DNA from 3 places in the Pseudoalteromonas sp. SG45-2 genome. Region 1 is predicted to be linked to each of the others. Evidence: predicted binding sites of a transcription regulator. Region 1 holds the regulator's gene; each other region holds the start of a gene.
What was found. Region 1 encodes FliA, which starts transcription of late flagellar genes. Its sites were predicted from a motif close to CTAAAGNTNNNNNNNNNNNNGCCGATA; they were not measured.

Region 1 (8,529 bases):
TCAATAAGCGCTGACTGTAATTTAATTAATAAACTATCAAGAGGTTTGCCTAAATGCTTTTGCTGGATATTGCTGGTATCACTTTGGCCGTCGAGTAGCTCAGGACCTTGCTCTTCTTTTAATATACTTTCGCCATAAAGAACTTCTTGTTCAGGTGTCACTCTATCTGTCAATATTCCATTACCGTTGACACCTTCACCTTGCTGGGAGTATTGGCGAGCTGACTTATCAAAAACCTGTTCAAGGGAATCTGACAATATTTGGAATTGTTCTTCTTTATTAATCGCTATCGCATACAGAACCACAAAAAAAGCAAACATAATAGTCATGTAATCGGCATACGATACAAGCCAACGTTCGGTATGTTGACTTTTAGCAGCAGAGTGACGAAGTCGTCGGCGTAACATGTTATTCGTCCACTAAATTAGGGCGCTCTACACGATAGGCTTCAAGCTTTAATTCTATATTTACTGGGCTTTCACCTATGCTTATTGCAATAACGCCTTCAGCAAGCATTTCATGGTAAAGCATTTTTTGCTCTACACGCTGTTTTAACTTATTTGCCATAGGTAAAAACAATAAATTAGCTAAACCAACACCATAAATGGTCGCAATAAATGCCGTTGCAACGCCGGCGCCAAGCATTTGTGGATCGGTAATAAACGACATTGCCTGTATTAAGCCAAGCACCGCACCTAAAATACCAATGGTAGGGCTGTAACCCCCCATTGCTTCATAAACACGCGCGGCTTCAAGCAAACGATCGCGTTCTAGCAGTAAATCAATTTCAAGCGTGTCTCGTAGTTTTTGCTCTGAGCAGCCATCGACAAGTAAGCTTAAACCTTTTGCTGCATACGCATCTGGGTGAGCTAAAGCTTCATTCTCAAGCGCTAAGTAACCTTCTTGACGTGCTTTATGAGACCATCGTTTAACTTGCTCTATTGCGTCTTCAATATCGTATTGTGGTGCAACAAAAACCCACGAGCTCATATTTAGCATTTTTTTGAATGTGCTAGCAGAGGTTTGCAACATAACAGCGCCAAGCGTGCCACCAAGTACAATAATAAGCGCAGGGCCATTAAATAAAGCTGAAACAACACCGCCTTCTAAAGAATAGCCTAAACCTATTGCACCAAGTGCTACCAATAGTCCAAATATTGAGAGTTTATCCACAACCTACCTCTCTCATTATACGTGCTGCAACATCGCTCAATGCTAAGCTTTCACTTGAAAGCCCCGCATTAGCAATTGCTTGGGGCATTCCATAAACGACACAGCTTTTCTCATCCTGTGCCCAAATAGTTGCCCCCGTTTGTTTTAACATTCTTGCACCATCACGACCATCAGCGCCCATACCTGTTAAAACAATAGCAAGTACATCACCTTGGTACGTTTTAGCTGCACTAGCAAACGTTACATCTACGCTTGGTTTATAACTTATTCTCTCGCTATGATCTTCAAATACGCGCAGCGTTCTATTTGCTCCACGCCCCTCTACCATCATCTGCTGTCCGCCAGGCGCTAAATAAGCAGTTCCTGGTTGTAAGCGATCGCCCTGTTGTGCTTCTTTCACTTTTATTTGGCACAAACCGTTTAAGCGCGCTGCAAACGCGGGTGTAAATGCAGCGGGCATGTGCTGAATAAGTAAAATAGGGTGAGGAAAATTAGCAGGCAATTGAGTCAATATAGTTTGCAGAGCAACAGGACCACCTGTAGAAGTACCAATAGCTAAAAGTTGATATTGTTTTCCACTTGCTCGCATTGAGGCAACATTTGAACTTGTCGATGCAACAGGCGCAGCTCTTTGAAAGCTTCTATCAGGCTGCTTGATTTGAGTTGTTGATGTGCTTGTGCTTTGCGAAAGTGAACTTGTTGGTTTCGTTGAAATGACTGGTTTAGCTGGTGTTGCCGCTCTAAATGTTCGCGGTAAACGTCTTCGTCCTATATCTTTTACTTTACTTTGCAAAAGCTTAATTGCATCTTCATTATTGCGTGCAATATCTTCAAATTTTTTCGGTAAAAAATCCATTGCGCCAGCATCTAACGCATCAAACGTTGCTGTTGCACCATCACGTGTAAGTGATGAAAACATTAAGATAGGAGTTGGGTTACTCGCCATTATCTCTTTAACTGCGCTAATACCATCAAGCACAGGCATTTCGACATCCATGGTGATCATGTCAGGACGCAATTGAGCTGCTTTCTCAACAGCCTCTCTGCCATTAACAGCAAAGCCTATAACTTGTATATCGCTATCTTGCTCAAGGATTTCGCTTACTCTACGGCGAAAAAAGCTTGAATCATCAACAACTAAAACTTTAACGGCCATTTAGCTCTCTTATTAAATTTATGCGTAGGTATATATTAAATATATACCTACTTTATTATTAGCCTGCGTAATGTTTTAACATGTTTGGAACGTCTAAAATCAGTGCAATGCCGCCATCTGAAGTTATTGTAGCGCCTGCCATACCTGGCGTTCCTTGAAGTAACGCATCAAGCGGCTTAATCACTACTTCTTCTTGGCCAATTAATGAGTCAACAACAAAACCAATTTGTTGCGTACCAATTTGTACAATAACGACGTGACCTTTAGATTTTCGCTGAGAACGATCTGAGCCTTTTACTAACCAATGCTCAAGGTAAAATAACGGTATCGCCTTTTTACGCACAATAATTGTTAATTGCCCATCAACTACATTCGTCTTCGTTAAATCTAAATTGAATATCTCACTAACACCAGCCAGTGGTAACGCAAATGTTTGTGCGCCAACAACGACCATTAATGTCGGTAATATAGCCAAGGTAAGTGGTACTTTTATTTCTAAAATAGTACCAACACCAAGTTCAGACTGAATGCTTACTGAGCCATTAAGTTGCGTGATCTTAGTTTTAACTACGTCCATTCCTACACCACGGCCTGAAATATCAGATATTTCTTCTTTTGTAGAAAAGCCAGGTGCAAAAATCAGGTTATATGCTTCGGTGTCAGAAAGTCGACTCGCTTGGTCATGATCGAGTACGCCTTTACTAATTGCAATTTTTTTCAGTTTTTCAGCATCCATACCTGCACCATCATCTTTGATGGTTAGCAAAATATGGTCGCCCTCTTGAGACGCTGATAAAGTAACATTACCTGTTCTAGGCTTACCAGCTGCTTCACGAACAGCGGGCATTTCAATACCATGGTCAACTGAGTTTCTAACTAAATGCACAAGCGGGTCGGCAAGTGCTTCAACTAAGTTTTTATCTAGATCGGTTTCTTCACCAATAAGCTTTAAATCAATATCTTTATTTAAGCTACGTGCTAAGTCGCGTACAACGCGAGGGAAGCGACCAAATACTTTCTTAATTGGTTGCATTCGCGTTTGCATAACCGCACCTTGAATATCCGCAGTCACCACATCTAAGTTAGAGATTGCTTTACCCATCGCTTCACTGTCTGAGTTAGTCGCTAAACTAACCAAACGATTTCGTACAAGAACTAACTCACCAACCATATTCATAATTTGATCGAGTCGTTTTGTATCTACGCGAACAGTGGTCTCTGCTGCTGGTGGCGCTGATTTTTTTGGAGCTGCTGCTGGTGGTACTTTAGCTACTGGCTTCTCTGGCGCTTTTTCAACTGGTTTTGGAGTAGGAGCTTTAGCTGGCTCAGCTTTTTTTACTGGTTCACTCACTTGTTTAGCTGGCGGTGAAACAGGTTCAGGTTGTTTTGCAGCTGGCGCACTTTCTATCGATTTAGGAGCAGTGCCTTTACCATGAAGTTCATCAAGAAGCGCTTCAAATTCGTCATCACTAATTTCATCATCTGATGAATTAACTGTATTTACAGCTGGTATAGCAGATTCTACAGGTGTTTTATTGGCATCATTTTGTTCAGGTTTGCTCGTAACTTCACCAAAACTGCCAACACCATGTAACTCGTCTAATAAGCTGTCAAATTCATCATCAGTAATATCACCACTAAAATCACTACTACTTGCTACTGGTTTTTCAACTGCAGGACCTTGTCCTTTACCGTGCAGCTCATCAAGTAAGCTTTCAAATTCGTCTTCAGTGATTTCATCTATTTCAGCATCGCTAACCGAAGGCGCTCCGCTAAATAGTTCATCAAATGCAAACGGATCTTCATCATCAGCTACCGGTGTATCCACCACTTCATTATGAGGTTGTTCAACCTCTGTTTGTGAAGAGGCTTCAGTGGCTTCGGCTTCTGTTGGAGGTAGACCTAAGATATGAAGAGTATGAAGTAATTCAGGATCTGCAGGTTCAGGCTTGTCTCTGTTTTGTATAGTCGCAAACATCTCATTAATGGTGTCTAGTGCTTGTAAAATAACATCCATTAACTCTGAGTTGACTGTTCGCACGCCTTGACGTAGTAAATCAAATACGTTTTCAGCACCGTGACAAGCATCAACAAGTTCTGTCATAGCTAAAAAGCCTGCACCACCTTTTACAGTGTGAAAACCTCTAAATATAGCGTTTAGTAACTCGGTATCTTCTGGATTATTTTCCAGCTCAACTAACTGTTCAGATAAAAGCTCTAGGATTTCTCCAGCCTCTACAAGAAAGTCTTGTAAAATATCTTCATCGACTTCAAACATGCAGTTACTCTCCTCTTAGAAGCCCAAACTTGATAAAAGATCATCAACTTCATCTTGATCAGATACAACATCATTACGCGATTCTTTATCAATAATAGGGCCTTCAGGACCTGCTAAAGTTTGTGTGGCAACTGGTTCTTTTATTTTTTGTTGTTCTACTTTATTCGCGGTGCTGTTAGTGTCGTCTTGTTCAGCAAACGCAGTTAAAAGATGAAGTAAACTTTCTTCTACTTCCCTAACAAGTTCGATAACACGGCGAATAACTTGACCTGTTAAGTCTTGATAGTCTTGAGCCATTAGTACATTTGTCATTAAGCTTTGAAGCTCATCAGTCTTATGATGAGAGTTGTTCATAAACTTATCGATGCTATGGCAAAGTTGCTTAAACTCACCAAGCTCAATCTCGCGGCTCATTAAACGATCCCATGTCGGTTTAATATGAGATATTTCGTCCGCTAACTGTTGAGCTATAGGTAAACTGGCCTCCACTGCATCCATTGTTTTATTAGCCGCATTTTCTGTCATTTCTATAACATAATTAAGCCGCTTTTTAGCATCTGGAATCGCATCTGTCGCTATATCAGTTAAGCGAGTATCAAGCTCAAAACTTTTAAGGGCTTCGTGCAGTTGACGAGTCAACTTTCCAACTTCAGCAAATAATTCAGACTGCTCTTTAGATGCAGCCTCTAAAATCAACTGATTTGCTTTGTCTTGCTCATCATTTTCTAAAAAAACAACGAGCTGACGAGCTTGTTCTAACGTTATTTGAGGCGCAGCTGGTGCTGGCATAAGCCTCTCCCCCATCATTAGCCTAAGCGTTCAAATACTTTTTCTAATTTAGTTTTTAATGTTCCAGCCGTAAATGGCTTAACAATATAACCATTAACACCAGCTTGCGCTGCAGCTATTATTTGTTCTTTTTTAGCCTCTGCCGTTACCATTAATACAGGGATATGTTTTAACTTATCGTCTGCACGTATTGCTCTTAAAAGATCAATACCCTGCATTCCAGGCATATTCCAATCCGTAACTACAAAATCAAACACTTGATTTTGCAACATAGGCAAAGCTGTAGACCCATCATCAGCTTCTTGAACGTTAGTGAAACCTAAGTCACGTAACAGGTTTTTTATAATGCGTCTCATTGTTGAAAAATCATCAACTACAAGAATTTTCATGTTTTTATCCAAAACATCCCCCAGTGAGGTATTAACCTTTGTTTACTTACTACTAATTTATCCAGTCATTGATTTTAGCTTTAAGCTTAATCATCGCCTGACCATGTATCTGACTTACACGCGATTCACTTACATCGAGTATATGTCCTATTTCTTTTAAATTCATTTCATCGTTGTAGTACAAAGAAAGCACCATTGCATCACGCTCTGGTAATGACTTAATTGCACTTAGCAAAGACTCATTAAACCTATCATTTTTAACATTATTAAAAGGTTTATCTTGTGCTAAATCTTGGCCTACAGGAGTAATAACATCCTCATCTACACCAAGGTCTTCAATGCCTAATATTTTACTCGTATTCGCATCATTTAAAATATGATGGTACTCATTGAGCGAAATTTCAAGTTTTTCAGCAACTTCTATGTCCGTTGGTTCGCGGTTCAGACTACTTTCGAGCTCAGTAATTGCTTCTGCAACTTGCCTGTTTTTACGGTGAACTGAACGAGGAGCCCAATCACCACGGCGCATTTCATCAAGCATAGCACCGCGAATACGAATACCTGCAAAAGTTTCAAAGCTTGCGCCTTTTGTTGCATCAAAGTTTTTCGAAGCTTCTATTAAGCCTATCATTCCTGATTGAATTAAATCATCAAGTTGAACGCTAGGTGGTAATCGAGCAATTAGATGACATGCCACTTTTTTAACAAGTGATGCATGCTTCTCAACAATCACATTTAAATTTTGTGTTGATTGATATCCCATAGCTCTATTCACCAGTGTTGTCATAATTAACCGTTTACTAGTTTCTCAATGAAAAACTCTAAATGCCCAGATGGTTGGTTGGGTATTGGCCATTTAACTGCTTTTGTTGCCAGCGTTTTAAACGCAAGAGCGGCTGGCGAATTTGGAAAGAGCTCTACTATTACTTTTTGACGACGTGTTGCTTTGCGCATATTTTCATCATAAGGAACCGTTGCTACTAGCTCCATTGATACATCTAAAAAGCGGTCGGTAACTTTAGATAGCTTTGCAAACAATTCAGTGCCTTCACGCATACTGCGCACCATATTGGCAACAATTTTAAATTTATAAACGCCGTGCTCACGACTTAATACTTTAATAAGTGCGTAAGCGTCGGTGATTGATGTCGGCTCATCGCATACAACAACCATTACATCTTGCGCTGCACGCGAGAAGCTCAGTACCATGTCTGAAATACCAGCAGCTGTATCTACAATTAAAATATCAAATTCGGTATTCAATTCGCTAAACGCACGAATTAGCCCAGCATGCTCAGATGGTGATAATTCAACCATACTTTGCGAACCCGATGTAGCGGGTACAATTTTAATTCCTGCAGGGCCTTCAACTAAAATTTCATCAAGCTCACATTCACCAGACAAGACATGTGACAAGTTACGCTCTACACGTAAACCAAGCATCACATCACAGTTTGCTAAACCCAAGTCAGCATCCAGCACTAATACTCGATTACCTTGCTGCCCAAGTGCAATAGCTGTATTTAGAGAAACATTTGTTTTCCCTACTCCACCTTTACCACCGGTTACAGCGATAACTTTTACGCCGTTGTTATTGTTTTGACTCATTTTGCGCAGGCCGCTTGCTTGATCTAATACTGTGTTAATCATACATCCCTACTGTGCTTGGCGCCACTGCTTGGTGCCTTGAATGTTGTTCTTTTGTTCTTTTTAAATATAATTGCTCAGCCTTTTTAACTAGTTTCTCAGCATTTGCAACACGAATATCCTCTGGTACTCGTTGACCATTAGTAAGATACCCTATTGGAAGGCGATTTTGAATCGCAATACTAATAATCTCACCCAAACTTAATGATTCGTCTAACTTAGTGAAAATACAGCCACTTAACTGTACTTTTTTAAAGTGACGTACAGTTTCTTGCAATACATTAATTTGTGCTGTCGCGCTAAGTACTAAGTAGCTGCGAATATCTACACGTTGGTTACGCATTAACGTGTTTAATTGCTCAGTTAAACGTAAATCTCGCTGGCTCATACCTGCTGTGTCAATTAATACTAGACGTTTATTTCGTAAATGATATAAAACTTCAGCTAATTCATTAGCATCTTTAACTTGCTTAACACCACAACCAATAATACGACCATATGTTGCAAGTTGTTCATAAGCACCAATTCTGTATGTATCAGTGGTTATTAACGCCACTTTATCGGCACCATATTTTTGTGCGCCTAGAGCTGCAAGCTTAGCAACAGTCGTTGTTTTACCCACACCTGTTGGACCCACTAACGCATATACACCACCTTGGCGAAGTATTTCATTATTGGTTGTTTGCATTTGATCTTCGACCATAGTTAACAATGCTTTCCAACCTTGCTTACGAGACACATCATCAGGTACAAAACATGCCATTTGCTGTGCTACTTCTTTATCGATACCCATACCGACTAAACGGTCAACCATACAAGCGCGTGTTGGATCGCGACGCGCCATATCTTGCTGCATCAAGCCTGATACTTGGTGTTCTAATAATTGACGGATTGCGTTCATTTCTTCACGCATTGTTGTCATTTCTTCGCTTTCATTATTAGGTGCTTGTTGGCGAGTGGTTACTGGGCTATCTAAATCATCAAAGTCGCGGTCTAAATCATCAAAACCTAAGCTATCCGCTTGAGTTTGTGGACGAACTGGCGCAGCAACTTCAGGAGCAAACATATTTTTAGTACGCTGCCCCATATCAGGTTCT
Region 2 (8,529 bases), on a different contig from region 1:
CTTGTTGTTGCTTTTCTTTAATCTCTGGTGAATCTTTTGCTTCAAGCGCGGCTTCGCATTTTGCTTTTATATTATTAAAGTAAGCATCTTGCTCTTGTGCATCTATTGTATTTATAAGCGCTTGCGCTTCATCTACCTTGTGAATTTGAATACATATGTCTGCTAGCACTAACTTGATACGTGCATTACCGCTGTCTATTTCATAAGCTTGCTTTGCATAATTAAATGCAGCATTTAAATCTGACTTTAATAACGCTTGCTTTGCTTGCTCTAATAGTAAGTCTTGTTGCGCAGGTAAATGCTTTGCTAGGGCTTCGCGTATTTGCGCTTCGCTTTGAACACCTGCAAGTAAATCTACTGGTGCGGAGTCTTTTAATAATACAAGCGTAGGCAGTGTTTGCAGACCAACTTGTTGCGCAAGTTGAGAAGCGAGTGCTTGTTCTGCATCGCAATCTAAGTTTGCTACTACTATATAGCTTGCATTTTCTGCTGCTACTTTATCTAAAATTGCAGCCTGTCCGATGCAGTCAGGACTTTGAGGAGAGAAAAAGTTAAGCAACACCAATTTTTGTTGTGATGTTTCACCGAGTACTTGTTGAAGGTTTTGCGCATTAATACTAACTATGTTGCTCATTGAATTGATTGCCATATTCGTCTATTTAGGTTTTTATATGGTGGTGAACATAATAATTACAAGTCATATACCTAAATCACTCGGTATACATATTCAACAATAAGGGAAAATATGAAATTAACTTACCTAAGTGCAATACTTTTATTAGCAAGCCCATTAGTACAAGCAAATGGACTCGATTTGAATTTAAGCAAAGCCATGCCAGCTATTGAAAAGTTTTACCTCGACTTACACCAATCCCCAGAGCTTTCTTATCACGAACAAAAAACAGGTAAAAAGATAGCAGATAGATTAACTCAGCTGGGTTTTAAAGTAACAAGTAATGTAGGTGGCTTTGGAGTAGTTGGTATTTATAAAAATGGTGAGGGGCCGACAGTAATGATCCGCACTGATACTGATGGCTTACCTATTATTGAGCAAACAGGAAAATCCTATGCCTCAAAAGTCAAAGTAATAGACGAGCACGGTGCAAAAGTAGGTGTAATGCACGGCTGTGGCCACGATATCCACATGAGCTCTTTTATTGGAACTGCAGAGCAGTTAATTGCTCATAAAAAACAGTGGCAAGGTACATTAATGATGGTTGCACAGCCTGCAGAAGAAGTAGGTGGGGGTGCTAAAGCGATGTTAAGCGAAGGACTATTTAGTAAATATGCAAAACCTGATCATATAATTGCTTTACATGTAAGCGCTAGCGTCCCCGCTGGTAAGGTATCAATGAAAAATGAATACACGATGGCAAGTGTAGATTCTGTCGATATTACAATTAAAGGTAAAGGTGGTCATGGTGCTTACCCTCATACAACTATAGACCCAGTGGTTATAGCTGCACGCACTGTACTTGCTTTGCAAACAATCACAAGCCGAGAGCTTTCACCGCTTGAGCCTTCTGTGATTACAGTGGGGTCTATTCATGGTGGCTCAAAACATAATGTGATTTCGGATGAAGTAAAACTACAACTCACTCTTAGAAGCTATAACCCCGATGTAAGAAGCGCTCAAATAGCAGCAATAAAACGAATCACCGCAGGTATTGCACAAAGTGCTGGCTTAAATGAATCTAACTACCCTGTAATATATGTACATGAAGATGAATCGATTCCATCTACTTATAATAACCCTGCACAAACAGACATTGTTAGAAACTCTATTGCCAGCGCAATTGGCGATACTAATGTACTTGAAACACAAGCTGTAATGGCGGGTGAAGATTTTGGCCTATACGGGCGCACCGATGAAAATATCCCTATCACCCTCTTTTGGCTAGGAGGCGTAAACCAAGCACAATATGCAGATTCAATAAAAACAGGTGAGGTACTCCCTTCTCTACACTCTAGTAAATTTGCACCAGATTATAAAGTTGCTATTCCTACTGGAATAAAAGCAATGAGTAACGCTGCTGTTGCTTTATTTAATAAGTAACCTGAATTCTGGATAATAAATCTATCTCAAACAGAGTTCAGGTTGAGTAATATCGTTTAATAAAAAAGCTCTGTTGCTAACTAGCAACAGAGCTTTTTTTATAACTCGACTTTTTAAAGGTCGCTTTTCCACCTCGTTTAGCAAAACGTTTTTTAGGTGAGGTTTTTGGTAACTTCGCAAATGCATTGCTATCGCAGTTTGCTGCTAATTGAACAAACCCATTTAGGTCAGCAAGTAAAGGCTGTAAAAATTGCTGATAACTCATTGCCTGCTGTGCAATATCACCTAAGCTCGACTCCCACTTTGCGGTTAAATCAGGACTCGCTAAACCTTGTGGTAATACGCTAATAAGAGCAAGTCCCGTTTCGGTCGCTCTAATTGACTTACCTTCACGTTTTAAAAAACGCCGCTTAAATAGCAACTCGATTATTCCCGCACGTGTTGCCTCCGTACCTAAACCATCAGTGTCTTTTAATACTTTTTTAATTTGTGGATCTTTAACATAACGGCTAATGCCCGTCATCGCAGCCAACAATGTGGCATCGGTAAAATAAGCAGGGGGTGATGTATGCTTTTCGACTACTTCGCCTTTATCGCAAAAAAGAGGCATACCTTTTGTTAAAGGAGGTAGCGAGGCTTCATCTTTTAATTCAGATTTACCCATTAACACCTTAAAACCCAAGCTTACATCTTGCTTTGCATTTGCCTTAAAAAGCCCACCAGCAATAATTACCTCAGCTTTAGTTTCGTTATATATATAGTCGGGATAAAACTGAATTAAGTAATGACGGCTTATTAATTGATATACCTTTGCTTCGTCACCGCTCAAACTCGCTGACTTTAACTGCTTAGCCGTAGGCACAATGGCATGATGGGCAGCTACTTTTGAATCGTTAAAACATTTACTATGCTTTTTTACATCAGCCCCGTTTACTAATTCACTGCTTTGCCCCCCATTTGCACTTATTGCCTTTAAAATAGCAGATGCTTCTTGATGGTGATCTTTAGGTAAATAACGATTATCTGAGCGTGGGTAAGTAATTAGTTTATGACGTTCGTAAAGTATTTGGCAAATATCCAATACTTTTTGAGCTGGCATACCAAATGCTTTAGCAGCATCTATTTGCAGAGCAGATAAATTATAAGGTAATGGAGCACTTTGCTTTTTTTGTTTTTGGTCGAGTAAAGTAAGCTCAGCACTTTGCTTTGTAATACGTGAAGCAACGTTTTCTGCAAGAGCTTTGTTAAGTATTCGCCCTTCTTCATCTTGATGTGGCTCACATGCTTTGCTTGGAACCCACTTAGCTATGAATGGTTGATTATCAGGAGTAAGCAAATGCGCCAATACATCGTAAAAAGGCTTAGATACAAAGTTCGCTATTTCGTTATCTCTATTAACAACAAGACCTAAAATAGGGGTTTGTACTCGCCCTACCGAAAGTACATTACCAAACCCTGCTTTTTGCCCTGCTAGTGTGTATGCACGCGTTAAATTCATACCAAATAGCCAATCAGCACGAGAGCGCGCTAAAGCAGATACACTTAACGGAATAAAATCTCGATTAGAACGCATAGTACCCAGTGATTTTTTTACTGCGGACAAATTTAAATCACTAATGAGTAAACGTTGCGTACTCTGCTTTTTAGCCTGACTTATTTTGGCTTCTTCTATTACTTGATCGACTAGTAGCTGGCCTTCACGGTCTGGATCGCCAGCGTGAATAAGTTGCGAGGCCTGTTTAATTAATTTTTTTAAAACAGTGAGCTGTTTGCGAGTTTTGGTTTTGGCTTTTAACTTCCACTGTTTAGGTATTATAGGTAAGTGTTCAAACTGCCATTTTTTAAAGCGCTCATCATAGTCATCGGGTTCTGCTTGTTCTAGCAAATGCCCAATACACCACGATACACAATCGCCATTAGCGACTTCTATATAACCATCATGTTTTTTATGTGGTTTTGGTAAGGCATCAGCAATTGCTCTGCCTAGTGATGGTTTTTCTGCAATGTAGAGTTTCATGGGAGTCGCTCACTCACTGTTTATATAAACAGTAGTTTAGCACAGCTATATTGAAGGTGGGGAGTTTTCTATTTTTGACTTTACACTACCTTGCTTAGTGAAAAGGATAATTAAAGGTAAATAGCATACAACCACCGTGGCAATATTGATAAATGGCATTAGGGTCTGATAAATAACGGTACTGTAAGCTAAATCCCACAAATGGCGGTCAACTAATCGGAATAGTTGTAATATAGGTGCGCCAATAACAACTAGTTGCCCAATAACACATTGCCATAAATAAACTTTATCCTTTATACCCCAGTAAGCTATAAGTGCCATCCAAATAATATCTGTGATCGCCCAAACTAAATAACGATAAATATAAATGTCATCAAACGCTCGTAGGCTTGAAGCAGTTAGGTTACCAAAGAGGAAAAAAGCTGCGGTAAGTAATACAAATCGAAAGGCTAGGCGATCTTTAAATACAAAAAATATAAAAATAGCCGGACTTAGCATTAAAACCCAGCTTTTGCTTAAAATACTAACAATATATAAAAACCATTCAGGCAAAATACTCTGCCCTATTTTGTTTTTTTATCGTCATCAGTACCATCACCATTACCCGGCATGTCGCAATATTTATTGATTATTTTCACAGGCACTCCATTACATATGTTAAGGAAATGTACTGTAAGCTAAAATGACGAAATTGCCAAGATACTTAAGGCAATTAAGTACCTTAAATCAAAACAAACATAGTGAAATATAACACAAGCAATAACTTAGCGCACATCAATAGGAGCAGACTCTTTAGCCTTACCTTGCAGGATTGATATTTCTACTCGACGGTTTCTTCGGCGATCTTCATTTGAATCGTTTGGAACAAGTGGACGAGTATCAGCTCGCCCCACTACCATCATGCGGTTTTTATCAAACCCTTGCACCGTTTGCAGCTCGCTTGCTACAGCTACAGCTCGCTTTGACGATAAGTCCCAATTATTAATATATAGCTCATTCGATACCTGAAAATCGTCGGTATGGCCAGATACAGTTATTTCGCCAGGTACATCTTTTAACAGTACACCAATATCTTGAATTATGGGTTTAAACTTAGGTTGTAAAAATGCACTACCCGAAGGAAATGAACCATTCTCTCTAATACGAATAATTATTTGCTGCCCTAAAGATTCAAGCTCAATTGCACCATCTATTATTTGCTTTTCAAGCTGCTGCGCGATTTTTTTAACGAGCTCGTTAGTTTGTTCCTGATCGGCCGCTGAAGTTGCTTGCTCTGACGATTGCTCTTGAGAAGTACTACGAGATTCGCCACCACGTTTATCCCCGCGTTGTTCTTGCCTGCCGCCAGCTGAGCTTTCATCTCCAGCCTGAAACTCTAACATTTGTTGAGTCATTTCGACTGTTTGCTGCTGAATGGTTTCTATTGGGGTTGGCTCTGGTTTGCCTGGGGTAAACTCCATAGCAATAACAGAGGTACCTTTAGGGATATCTTTTACTTCAATTTTATTCTGCACACCAAAAGCAAACTTCATAGAGCCCGCAATTTGTTTAAACTTAAGTACATCCATTTCTGAAAACGCAAGCAAGAGTACAAAAAAGCACATTAACAGTGACATTAAATCGGCAAACGTTCCCATCCATGCTGGTAGGCCTGGTGGTGGGCATTTGCACTCTTGATCAGACATAATTACTCCTCGGTATCTACTTTGCGTTTAGATTCAGCTAAGTAATTTTTCAAAATACCTTCGATAACTTTTGGATTTTGGCCATCTTGTATACCTAAAATAGCATCTAAAATTAAACGCTGATTCATAGCTTCTTCGTCTTTACGCAGTTCAAGTTTTACCTGAATAGGAATTGCCACAACATTGGCTAAAAACGCACCATATAAAGTTGTTAAAAGCGCTACCGCCATTGCCGGGCCAATTGCTTTTGGGTCATCCATGTTAGATAACATTGCAACTAAGCCAATTAGAGTACCAATCATTCCCATTGCTGGTGCAATATCGGCTAATGACTTAAATAAGCCTGCACCCATTTCATGTCGAGTAGTGGTTAAAGAGATGTCTTTTTGAAGTGTGGCGCGAACAACATCTGCGTCATGGCCATCAACAAGCATGTCGACGCCTTTGCGCATAAATGGATTTGGGATTTCAGCTTCTTCGAGTGCTAAAAAGCCCCCTTTACGAGCTGAATCAGCAAGTTCTACTGCTTTTTCAATAAGTTCTTCTGGCGTTTCAATTTTAAACATAAACGCTTTAGCAACAACTTTACCTATACCCAAAAACTGCGACATGGTGAAATTTGATAAAACAATGAAAAGTGAACCACCAAATACAATTACACTAGAAGGAGCATCGGCAAACATAGCCATTTCACCGCTACTACTCATAAACATAGACATGACAATTAAGCCAATTGCGCCTAGGATCCCGATTATGGTTGCTAAATCCACATTTCCTCCAGAAGTTTCATGCTTAATGGCCTTATCATAAACTTTTATTATTAACTGCTTATCGGCAACATATTGAATTGCTTAAGCCATTTTTATAAATAAACATAAAAAGCAGCCTTTAGCACTATTTTAGATCAAGTTATAAGGGCTACCTAATTATCAATTGATTTATTAAACTAACAGACCGCTATTAAGGCTTTATTAATACACTTGAAATATAATTTAACGTTATAAAGGTAAAAAACCAATATCATCCTTTGACCTAGTTTAGCATTCCCCCTAAAATTGACCCCTAAATTTATTATGTAAGCTGAAATAAAGATGGCGACTAAAAAACCTGAAAACTTAAGTTTCGAACAAGCACTAGAAGAATTATCTACAATCGTTAGTGACATGGAACAAGGTGACTTATCGCTTGAGCAATCGTTAAAGCAATTTGAGCGTGGAATTGCATTAGCAAGTGCTTCATCAGGTAAATTACAGCAAGCAGAACAAAAAGTATCAATTTTGATGGGGAATGGCGAAAAGTCAGTTCTTACGAATTTTGATAATGATATGGAATAGCTGTGAGCATAAATAATTATATCGAACGTGCTCAAAAAGATGTAGTAGCGACCTTACAACAGCATTTTAAACAGTCTCTCGATACTGAAGAAACAGTCAAGAACGCCACCCAGTATGGATTATTTAATGGCGGTAAAAGATTACGTCCATTTTTAGTTTATGCCACAGGTAAAATGCTCGGTGCAAACCAGCAAGACTTACATGTACTTGCAGCTGCAATTGAGTGTATCCATAGCTATTCGCTAGTTCATGATGATTTGCCCGCTATGGACGATGACGACTTACGCCGTGGCCGCCCTACTTGCCACATAGAATTTGGCGAGGCAAATGCAATTTTAGCCGGTGATGCCCTACAAACACTCGCCTTTGAGCTTATTGCGAATCACAAATTTACATGCTCGTCGCAAACACAAGTAAAAATGATTGCTACGCTTGCCAACGCATCAGGCCTTGAGGGCATGGTAGGCGGACAAGGTCTTGACATAGCAGCAACAGATAAAGTAATTACCGTACAAGAGCTTGAGCGAATACATAAGCTAAAAACCGGAGCTTTAATTAATTGTGCAATTACACTTGGTGCACTGTGCAGTGAAAAGGCAGATCAACAAACCTTAGAAAATTTAAGCATTTTTGGGTATGCTATAGGGCTGGCGTTTCAAGTACACGACGACATTTTAGATGTTGAAGGCGATACGGTTACTTTAGGTAAACCACAAGGCTCCGATATTGCCGCGAATAAAGCGACATATCCGGCGTTATTAGGTATGCTAGGCGCTAAAGAAAAGGCGCAAAATTTAATACAACAAGCCCATGAAGCGTTGGCAAATATAGATGCTGACACAACACTTCTTGCGTCGCTAGCAAATTACCTAATTGAGCGTGACCACTAATTTTTGCTCATACGTATTGCAATTAGCACTGACATTATTACTCAACATTAATTATTCGTAAAAGCTTTGAATGAATTAATGTTAGCGAAGGATATATATAAAACCATGACACTTGATAGTAGCAAGTATCCATTACTTAATTTGGTTGACGAGCCAGCCCAATTGCGTGACTTAGCGCAAGACAAACTCCCTGCATTTAGCAATGAGCTGCGCGATTATTTACTCAACTCAGTATCGCAAAGTAGCGGTCATCTAGCGTCTGGTTTAGGGACGGTTGAACTAACCGTTGCGCTACATTATGTTTATAACACTCCAGACGATCGCCTAGTTTGGGATGTGGGTCACCAAGCTTATCCACATAAAATCCTTACAGGTCGTCGCGACCAAATGCACACTATTCGCCAAAAAGACGGTTTGCACCCTTTTCCTTTTCGCGATGAAAGCCAATACGATACGTTTAGCGTAGGTCATTCAAGCACCTCTATTTCAGCTGCCTTAGGTATGTCTATTGCCGCCCAAAAAGAAGGCAAAGGTCGAAAATCTGTAG
Region 3 (8,529 bases), on a different contig from region 1:
AGTAGTTCGTGCCTCGCTATGCGTTGGCGTTTCCCGTCTCAGTGGGGTCGCATTATAGGGAGATCCAAAAACAGATCAACCCTTTTTTTAGATCTTTTTACTGTTCGAACAAAAATAGAACAAAACCACGTAAAACCACATGAAAACCCCTCTAAGATGATGCTTTTTTATGCTCTTATTTATTATTTAATACAAATATCATTGCTATGTTTGATTTAGGCGTTAAGATAGCAAGTTCACAATGTTAAATTAATGTTTATTTCCTGTTTATTGGTAGATCTAAAATGAAATTACCCGATCAAAAATCTTTTATCTTCTCTGTTATTCTTGCTGTAGTTGGTTTTGTTGTTGTTGAGTTTGCTTTAGGCGGCTTAGCTTTAAACCCTGCATTACTATTTGGTGCTGGTTTATTAATAGGTGCAATTGCTATTGCTGCAATATCATCTGATGTGACTGAAGAAGCTGAAGTTAAAACAAAAACGCTTTATGTTGGTAACCTTCCTTATCGTGCAAACGAAGGTGTGGTTCGTGCATTATTTGAAGAACAAGGCAAAGTATTCAATGTTCGTTTATTAAAGGATAAGAATACTGGCAAACGTCGTGGCTTTGGTTTTGTTGAAATGGCGCAAGCTGATGCAGACAATGCAATTGCTAACTTGAACGATAGCGAGTTCCAACAACGTACTTTAAAGGTACGCGAAGCAAAACAAAAACAAGAAGATGATTCTAATGCTCTACGTACTGAGACGGATCAGTCAGTGTAACTAGCTTTACCGCTAGCTTATTGCTAAACACATCAGCCGTTGCATAATATTGCAGCGGCTTTTTTATGTCTGTCAGTTTATTCATACATAAGTTAAGTTGCTTAAGTAGGTAGTCGACTCTATTTGCTATCGCTACACCTGAATCAAGTAATTTAACCTTTCCTTCAAAATACTGACTAATAGGCTCTGCTAGTATTGGAAAGTGCGTACATCCTAATACAAGTACATCTATAGTTTTATCTATATGTAGTTCATCGAGTACTTGATACAACTTATTTGTATCTAAAGAGCCTGTAAAAAAGCATTCCTCAGCTAACGTTACTAATTCAACACTGCTATAAAGGTTAACGATTACATTACGTGCATGTTCAGCAATTAATGTTTTTGTGTATGAACTGGCGACCGTTGCTGGTGTGGCTAATAAGCCAATATGATTTGAACGTGTTAACTCTGCCGCAGGCTTTATTGCTGGCACAACGCCTACAATAGGAATATCCGTAATTTGACGAACAGCACTAAGTGCAGATGTAGAAGCGGTATTACACGCTATTACAATTAAATCAACGCTAAGCGTATTAGCTTTAATGAAATGAATAAGTGAGCATAATCGGTTAATGATTGTCTGCTGGGATTGAGCACCATAAGGTAGTAAAGCATTATCCATAAAATAGCTGTACTGAGCATTTGGGATACTGTGCTTTATATGCTCAAGTACAGTAGTTCCACCAATACCTGAATCAAAGACCATTATATGCGCTGACAAACTACTGTTCCCACTTTACTTTAAGAACGGCAGTTTGCCATGAGGTATTTATAAAAGAAAGTAGTTTAACTTTGCGTGGTTTCTAAATCAGTAAGCCTGTCGGCTGCTGAATTTAACTGATTAAGGTTTTCGAACATAGACTTTGTGTAATCTACTAACTTATCTATTTGTTCCTGATCTTGATTTAACCACTGTAGAATGCCAGCTAGTTGATTTTGTAATCCAAGTTCGCCCGCTTTTTCAAAAGCATTTTTAAGGTCATCATTAAAGGGAGCTAAGCCCTCTGATACTTGTTTTTCTGGTGCTGGTTTATATTCTTCATAGCTTTTAACTGTGGCTATTGTTTTTGTTTGGCGTAAATCCATAGAAAAAGCCACCAGCTGGTCACTGTCTAAACTCAGCTCTTGAGCTTGTTCAAATGCTTCATCCAGGTCACCACCAAAAAATGTTTTACTTAAATCTTGTAAATCTTCCATCATCGCATTAATAGCTTCTTGCTCTTGCTCGTTTAAGTCACCATTAACCGACATCGAAAATGATACCTGTCGAGATTGCGATGATGAGCTTGCAAACGACTCACTATTACTATTTTGCTGATAGCCACTTGCCGATTGAGATTCAAATGCATCAGCAAAGCTAATACTTACCTCATCGCCTTCTGCTGTAGTAAATTTATACTCTGCATTACTCGTCATACTGACGTATTGGGCCTGGCTTATATTTACGCTGGCAGGTTGTGGGTTAAATAACGACTCTTCAAACTTATCCAGCCCATTGTAAATTCCCTCTTTGGACTTATTAATGCCCTCTTCCATGTCATCATTAAATACGCCTGTACCTTTGAGTTCATCAACAGCGTCATCAATCCCTATTTGGACTCCTTTGCGCGCATCGCCTAGCATATCTTTGAGCTTTTCGTCATCAGCGCCGTTAGCTTTTGCTTTATTTACAGCACTACTTACAAAATCGAGTACGTTTTTTACTATTTCATCAAAATCAAATAGTGGTTTATCTGCTTTTTTTTCTGCGATAGGTAATCCAAGCTGCTCAGCCATTTTATCGCCAAGCACCTTTGCGGCCAACTCTCGGCCTCGTTGTTGATAGCTATCTTGAGGAGACGTAATTGTAGGTTGCTGTATATCAGCTTTATTATTGAATTTATTGATGTTGTTGTTTGGCGTAAAGCCATAATTACCTATTTTCATGATTCGTCTCCTAAGCGTGCGTAGTTTATTATCGGCTATAACAACAAAAACTAAAGTACAATGTTCAATAAAACAGCATAAATGCTAGCCAAAACTAGACAAATACGCAGCGCTCCCTACAATAGCGCCGATAAACAGATCTTAGATAAGGTAGTAGCGTTAATGGCAGTTATTAAAATAGATACCACACAGTACCAAGCGCAGTTAAGTGAAAAAGAGCAGCGAATTAGTACGCAGTTTCAACGTTTTGGTGTGGAGCAATTAGAAGTATTTAGCTCAGAGCCAACTAACTACCGCCAACGTGCTGAATTTAGAGTATGGCACGACGGTGATGATCTGTTTCACATTATGTTTGATCAACAAACAAAAGAAAAAATCCGTGTTGATACATTTGACCCAGCAGCGCCTCTAGTAGGTGAAATAATGCAGGTGATGATTGAAAATCTTAAGCCTTGTGAAATATTACGCCGTAAGTTATTTCAAATCGATTACCTATCAACGCTAAGCGGTGAAATTTTAGTAAGCTTGCTTTATCACAAACCACTGGATGATGAATGGTTAAGTGAAATTAAAGCACTGAAAGAAAAGCTTAGCAGTAAATACAAAATTGACTTTATAGGTCGTGCTCGCAAACAAAAAGAAGTACTAGGTGATGACTTTGTAACTGAACGTTTAACAGTTAATGGGCAAGAGCTTATTTATCAACAAGTAGAAAATAGCTTTACTCAGCCTAATGCAAAAGTAAATATTAATATGCTGGAGTGGGCACAAGATTTATGTAAACCACTTAAAAATGATTTACTAGAATTGTATTGTGGTAACGGTAACTTTTCAATTGCATTAGCAGGTTCTTTTAATAAAGTATTAGCGACGGAAATATCAAAATCATCTGTTCACTCTGCTCAATACAACATTGCTAAAAACAACGTAGAGAACTTAGATATTATTCGTATGTCTAGTGAAGAGTTTACTCAAGCAATGAATGGCGAGCGTACTTTCTCTCGTTTAGATGGTATTGATTTAAAAAGCTATGACTGCCAAACCATATTAGTTGATCCACCACGCGCGGGCATGGATGAATTAACGTGTGACTTAGTGGCTAACTACGAAAGCATAATTTATATATCCTGTAATCCTGAAACTCTTGAGCGTGACCTTGATCACTTAACACGTACGCATAACGTTAAGCGCTTTGCTATATTTGATCAGTTCCCTTATACGCATCACATTGAGTCGGGCGTTTTCTTACAGCGCAAATAAATACGTTCAGTAAACGTTACCCATAAAAAAAGCTCCTTAAGGAGCTTTTTTTGTTTTAGCTAAACTTACTTGTTAGCTAAGTAATTTATTAATTTGCTAATGTCTTCAGGTTTAGTAATACCCGACTCACGACCTAGGTTTAATTTGTACTTACCATTTACAATAAAGGTAGGTACGCCACGTAGTGCGCCTTTTTCTTTAAAGTAGTCTTGGTCGCGTTTCATTTTAGAGCTCAGCGTACGTACCGAGAAGCTTTTAAACAGCTTATCAAACTTATCACCATCAACGCCCTGCGCTACAAATATATCTTTTACATCTGCAAGCTCATTAAATTTAGCGCGCTTTGTATGGATATGATTAAAGATTGCAGAAATAATCTGATCTTTTTGTGGAAGCACTTCAGCTGTCGCCAGTGCTTGGCTCATCATCTGTTGGTTTTCTGGGTCACGTACACCTACAAAATCAACATGGCTCTTTTTAAATTTAACGTTTTTATCAAGCTTAGGCTTAAACTCACCAATTAGTGCTTCCATGTTATTACATGCAGGGCAGTAAAATGAGAAGAACTCTTTAACCTCTGGCTTTTTAGTTGCACGCTCAGAAACTACGTCGTAATGCACGCCTTCTTCATACGTTGCTGCAAAGCTTGTTGCTGCCATAGGAAGTAATATTGCAAGCAAACCTGCTTTAACTAATTTAATCATTATTATGCTCCGAAATTTATAGTGCTAATAAAAACGCTACTAACTCATCAAGTTCTTTTTGATTTTTGATGGTGTTGAGGTTTATTTTATATTTATCGTTAACAATAAAAGTAGGTACACCTGTAAGTGCGCCTAATTTTGAATATTTATTCTGTTTGTTTTGCATTGCTTGCTCAGCTGAAATAACAGGCATGCTTGCAATCTCTTGATCAAATGTTGCGCTATCAATACCATTTACTTCAAGTAATTTTTTAACGTCTTTCATTTCAGTTAATGGTGCACGTTGAACATGGATACTTTTAAAAATTTGATCGCTAATACTTTGCGCCTGACCATGCTGCTTAGCAATTAAGTAAGCAAAGCTTAAATTACTTTGTGCTTGTGGTGACACGCCACCTAAAAAGTTAACGTGGTTTTTAATAAACTCAGCGCCTTCTGGCAAGCCTTTTTCAATTGCTTTTGCTACTGGTTCAAACTTAAAGCAATGTGGACAGTAAAATGAGAAAAACTCAGTTACTTGCGGTGACTTGCTTTTGTCTACATCTATAACAGTGTATTGATTATCAACTTCAAACTGTGCAGCAAGTGCTGCAAATGGTAAACATAAAAGTAATAAACTCAGTTTTAATTTTTTAAGCATTTGTATCTCGTTGTACTTGTCTTTAAATAAAATATTACGGCAATAACTTTAACGGTGCTTCTTGCAATGCTGCAAGTTGCTCTTTCAGTGCTAAAATTTGTTGCTCCCAGTATTTGTCATCAGCAAACCATGTAAAGTTCCGCACAAAAGCAGGATCACTCCATCGTTTAGCTACCCATCCCATATAATGAATAATACGCATTGCTCGCAGCGGTTCAATTAATTTGAGTTGAGAGTGATCAAAATCACAAAACTCTTCATACGCATTTACAAGGGTGTCTAACTGTAACAGTTGCGTCGCTCTATCGCCACTGAGCATCATCCATAAATCTTGGATTGCAGGACCTTGGCGGCTGTCATCTAAATCAACAAACATTAGCGCATCACCTGCCCATAAAATATTACCAACGTGGCAGTCACCATGTAAGCGAATACTTTGCACATCTTTATACTGTTTTTGCGCCTGCTCTATCACTAAATCTAAAATAGTATAAAAAGCAGTATTTATTCCCATGGGCACTAAGTTACTTTTTTGAAGATGAACTTTGGCTGTATGCAAATACTCCTCGCAGGTAACTGTTGGCCTATAAGTAAAAGGTTTTGTTTTAGCTACTTGGTGCATACGGCCAATCAATCGCCCCATTACATCAAGCTGATCTAAATTATCAACCTCAAATAAACGCCCGCCTACACTTGGAAACAACACAAACAAATACCCTTCGTGTTCAAACAAGCTTTGCCCATTATATAAAATAGGGGCAACAACGGGTACTTCTGCATCCGCTAGTTCAAATGCAAAGTCATGCTCTTCTTGAATTTGCTCTTTACTCCAGCGCTCTGGGCGATAAAACTTCACTACGTAACGCAGGCCATCATCCGCTTTAAATTGGTACACTCTGTTTTCATAGCTATTGAGCGCTAATAAACCAGATTCGGCGTACACACCTACGCTTTCTATTGCATCGAGTATTAGATCAGGTGTTAAGTCAATAAAACTAAATTTACTCATACTCTTCTTATATAAAATAAAAGCGGGTTATATACCCGCTTTTGTTAATTGCTATATCAACTTACCTAATTAAGGTAAGTTGCGATTATCGCGCTTTAAAAAAGTTACTCGACTGCGATATTGTCTCATCCGGCTCATCTACCGGTGAAAGCACAAAGTTAAACTCAGTCATCGGCGCCTTCAAATCATAAGGGTCCATTACAAGTGACAATGGTACGTTATGAGATTCCCCTGCCTGCACAGTAAATGACTGCTTACCAATATACTTAAAGTTATCTAACCCTTGTACTTTAATATTAAAGGTTTGCTCGTACTGCGCTTTATTAATTACCTTTAATGTATAGGTGTTCTCTACTAAACCATCAAAATCGACACGATATAATTGGTTTCGGTCACGAATAATATCAAAGTCCATTGTTTTACGCAGTGCTATATTAGCGACAAGCGCTCCCGTAAGCACAACAAGTATGACCGTGTAACCAATAATTTTAGCTCGCAGTGGATTCGTTTTATTTTCTGGGGTTTCGAGATTTCGCTCTGTCGTATATGAAATAAGCCCACGCGGGTATTCCATTTTATCCATTACGCCATCACACGCATCAATACATGCACCACAGTTGATACACTCAGCTTGTAGCCCATTTCTAATATCAATACCTGTTGGGCACACTTGAACGCACAAGTTACAGTCTATACAGTCGCCTAGTTCTAAATCTTTATGGTCTACTTTACGTGAACGAGGACCACGGCTTTCACCTCGGCTTTCGTCGTACGTTACGGTGTATGTGTCTTTATCAAACATAGCTGATTGAAAACGAGAGTAAGGACAGATGTGTAAACACATAATTTCTCGCATCCAACCGGCATTACCATAAGTACATGCAGCAAAGAAAATAATACTGACTAGTGCATAACCGCCTACATCAAACGTTACAAAGTCAGGGAGTAACTCCCTTATTGGCGTAAAATAACCCACAAAAGAAATAGCGGTATACAACGAAAACAATACCCAACTAGTATGCTTTGCCGTCTTACGCCAAAACTTATCAAAATTCATGGGTCGTTGATCGAGTTTTTTACGTTGATTAGCCGTGCCTTCAAGCTTTTCTTCGAACCAAATAAAAATAAAAGTCCAAACAGTTTGCGGACATGTGTAGCCACACCACACCCGTCCATAGAAGGTGGTCACTAGAAACAACGCAAATGCTGCCAACATAAAAATAAACGCTAATATAGTAAAATCTTGAGGCCATAGCGTTAAACCAAAAATATTGTATTTTTGACCAATTAGATCAAACAGCACAGCTTGCTGGCCATTAAAATTAATCCAAGGTAGTAACATAAACGCAAGCAGGCCTAAGAAGCCAATGCGCTGTCTAAGTAATTGATGTAGACCTTTTACAGCACGCACATAAATACGATTTCGGGGATTGAACCTATCATCTTGACGGCTTAAATCCGGTTTTTGGATTTTCACCTCTACAGGGATATTCTTTACTTTAATTTGCTTGTCCATCGAAGTTCCTCAACGCCGCTTGGAAATAAAAATCCAGCAATACTCAAGTACTCTATACTTAAAGTTAGCAAGTTACTTGCTAGGCATATTTACTTTAATAAATTGCCTTCTCGAATACTTTCAGATATTTCAGAAATATCTGACTGCTGTTAACCATTATAACAATGTTGGTTAAAATTACTGGCATAGATTGCTAATAATTTATTCATCCCAGTTACTTGCTTTTAAAATGCAGTTTATTACACTGCATGGTAATTCAACCCTACTTAGATCAAGGTTTACGTATCCATGAAAAAATTTATTATTTTGGTAGTTGTGATCCTTGCCTTTTTTACAATCGATCACCCACTTATAAAAGAACCTCGCGAAAGGTTACTAGGTGAAGGCATTGGCTTTTTAAGTGATGCAAGCAAGGTCAACAGAAGCCCCGCTGCAAATATGGCGAAAAATAGGATCAGCAGTCAACTTAAACTATCTGAATCTGAAGGTGAGTATGTAGAAAAAACGTTTACAACAGATGACTCTGTTCAGTTATTTCACCTACGCTATTGTCGTGAGCGTGACTTAAACCTTTATTTTTATGACGACCGTTTAAATACGGTATGTAAAATAGTGACTGAAGCATTAGAGCAAAAGCGAGCAAAGTAGTGGATTTTTCAGGATTAAAT

Region 2: a site for FliA is predicted at 6,588-6,614, ahead of pomA (flagellar motor protein PomA). Genes of this name have one in related genera too.
Region 3: a site for FliA is predicted at 2,762-2,788, ahead of H5116_RS19445 (DUF5610 domain-containing protein). Genes of this name have one in related genera too.

What each region holds. Positions count from the first base shown of each region.
Region 1 is NZ_JACJEO010000010.1:96,690-105,218, forward strand. Features, by position in the region: gene H5116_RS09285 (flagellar motor protein MotB) at 1-407, opposite strand, end outside; gene H5116_RS09290 (flagellar motor protein) at 409-1,173, opposite strand; gene H5116_RS09295 (chemotaxis response regulator protein-glutamate methylesterase) at 1,166-2,329, opposite strand; gene H5116_RS09300 (chemotaxis protein CheA) at 2,388-4,607, opposite strand; gene H5116_RS09305 (protein phosphatase CheZ) at 4,623-5,396, opposite strand; gene cheY (chemotaxis response regulator CheY) at 5,414-5,797, opposite strand; gene H5116_RS09315 (RNA polymerase sigma factor FliA) at 5,838-6,548, opposite strand; gene H5116_RS09320 (MinD/ParA family protein) at 6,575-7,435, opposite strand; gene flhF (flagellar biosynthesis protein FlhF) at 7,428-8,529, opposite strand, start outside.
Region 2 is NZ_JACJEO010000004.1:949-9,477, forward strand. Features, by position in the region: gene H5116_RS03320 (tetratricopeptide repeat protein) at 1-634, opposite strand, end outside; gene H5116_RS03325 (M20 family metallopeptidase) at 746-2,056, shown strand; gene H5116_RS03330 (DNA topoisomerase III) at 2,133-4,073, opposite strand; gene H5116_RS03335 (hypothetical protein) at 4,119-4,625, opposite strand; gene H5116_RS03340 (flagellar motor protein MotB) at 4,838-5,758, opposite strand; gene pomA (flagellar motor protein PomA) at 5,761-6,528, opposite strand; gene H5116_RS03350 (exodeoxyribonuclease VII small subunit) at 6,850-7,092, shown strand; gene ispA ((2E,6E)-farnesyl diphosphate synthase) at 7,095-7,982, shown strand; gene dxs (1-deoxy-D-xylulose-5-phosphate synthase) at 8,088-8,529, shown strand, end outside.
Region 3 is NZ_JACJEO010000037.1:17,877-26,405, reverse strand. Features, by position in the region: gene H5116_RS19455 (RNA-binding protein) at 285-764, shown strand; gene murI (glutamate racemase) at 727-1,527, opposite strand; gene H5116_RS19445 (DUF5610 domain-containing protein) at 1,593-2,732, opposite strand; gene trmA (tRNA (uridine(54)-C5)-methyltransferase TrmA) at 2,895-3,992, shown strand; gene H5116_RS19435 (thiol:disulfide interchange protein DsbA/DsbL) at 4,058-4,696, opposite strand; gene H5116_RS19430 (thiol:disulfide interchange protein DsbA/DsbL) at 4,713-5,336, opposite strand; gene H5116_RS19425 (serine/threonine protein kinase) at 5,371-6,345, opposite strand; gene ccoG (cytochrome c oxidase accessory protein CcoG) at 6,431-7,861, opposite strand; gene H5116_RS19415 (hypothetical protein) at 8,150-8,509, shown strand; gene H5116_RS19410 (hypothetical protein) at 8,509-8,529, shown strand, end outside.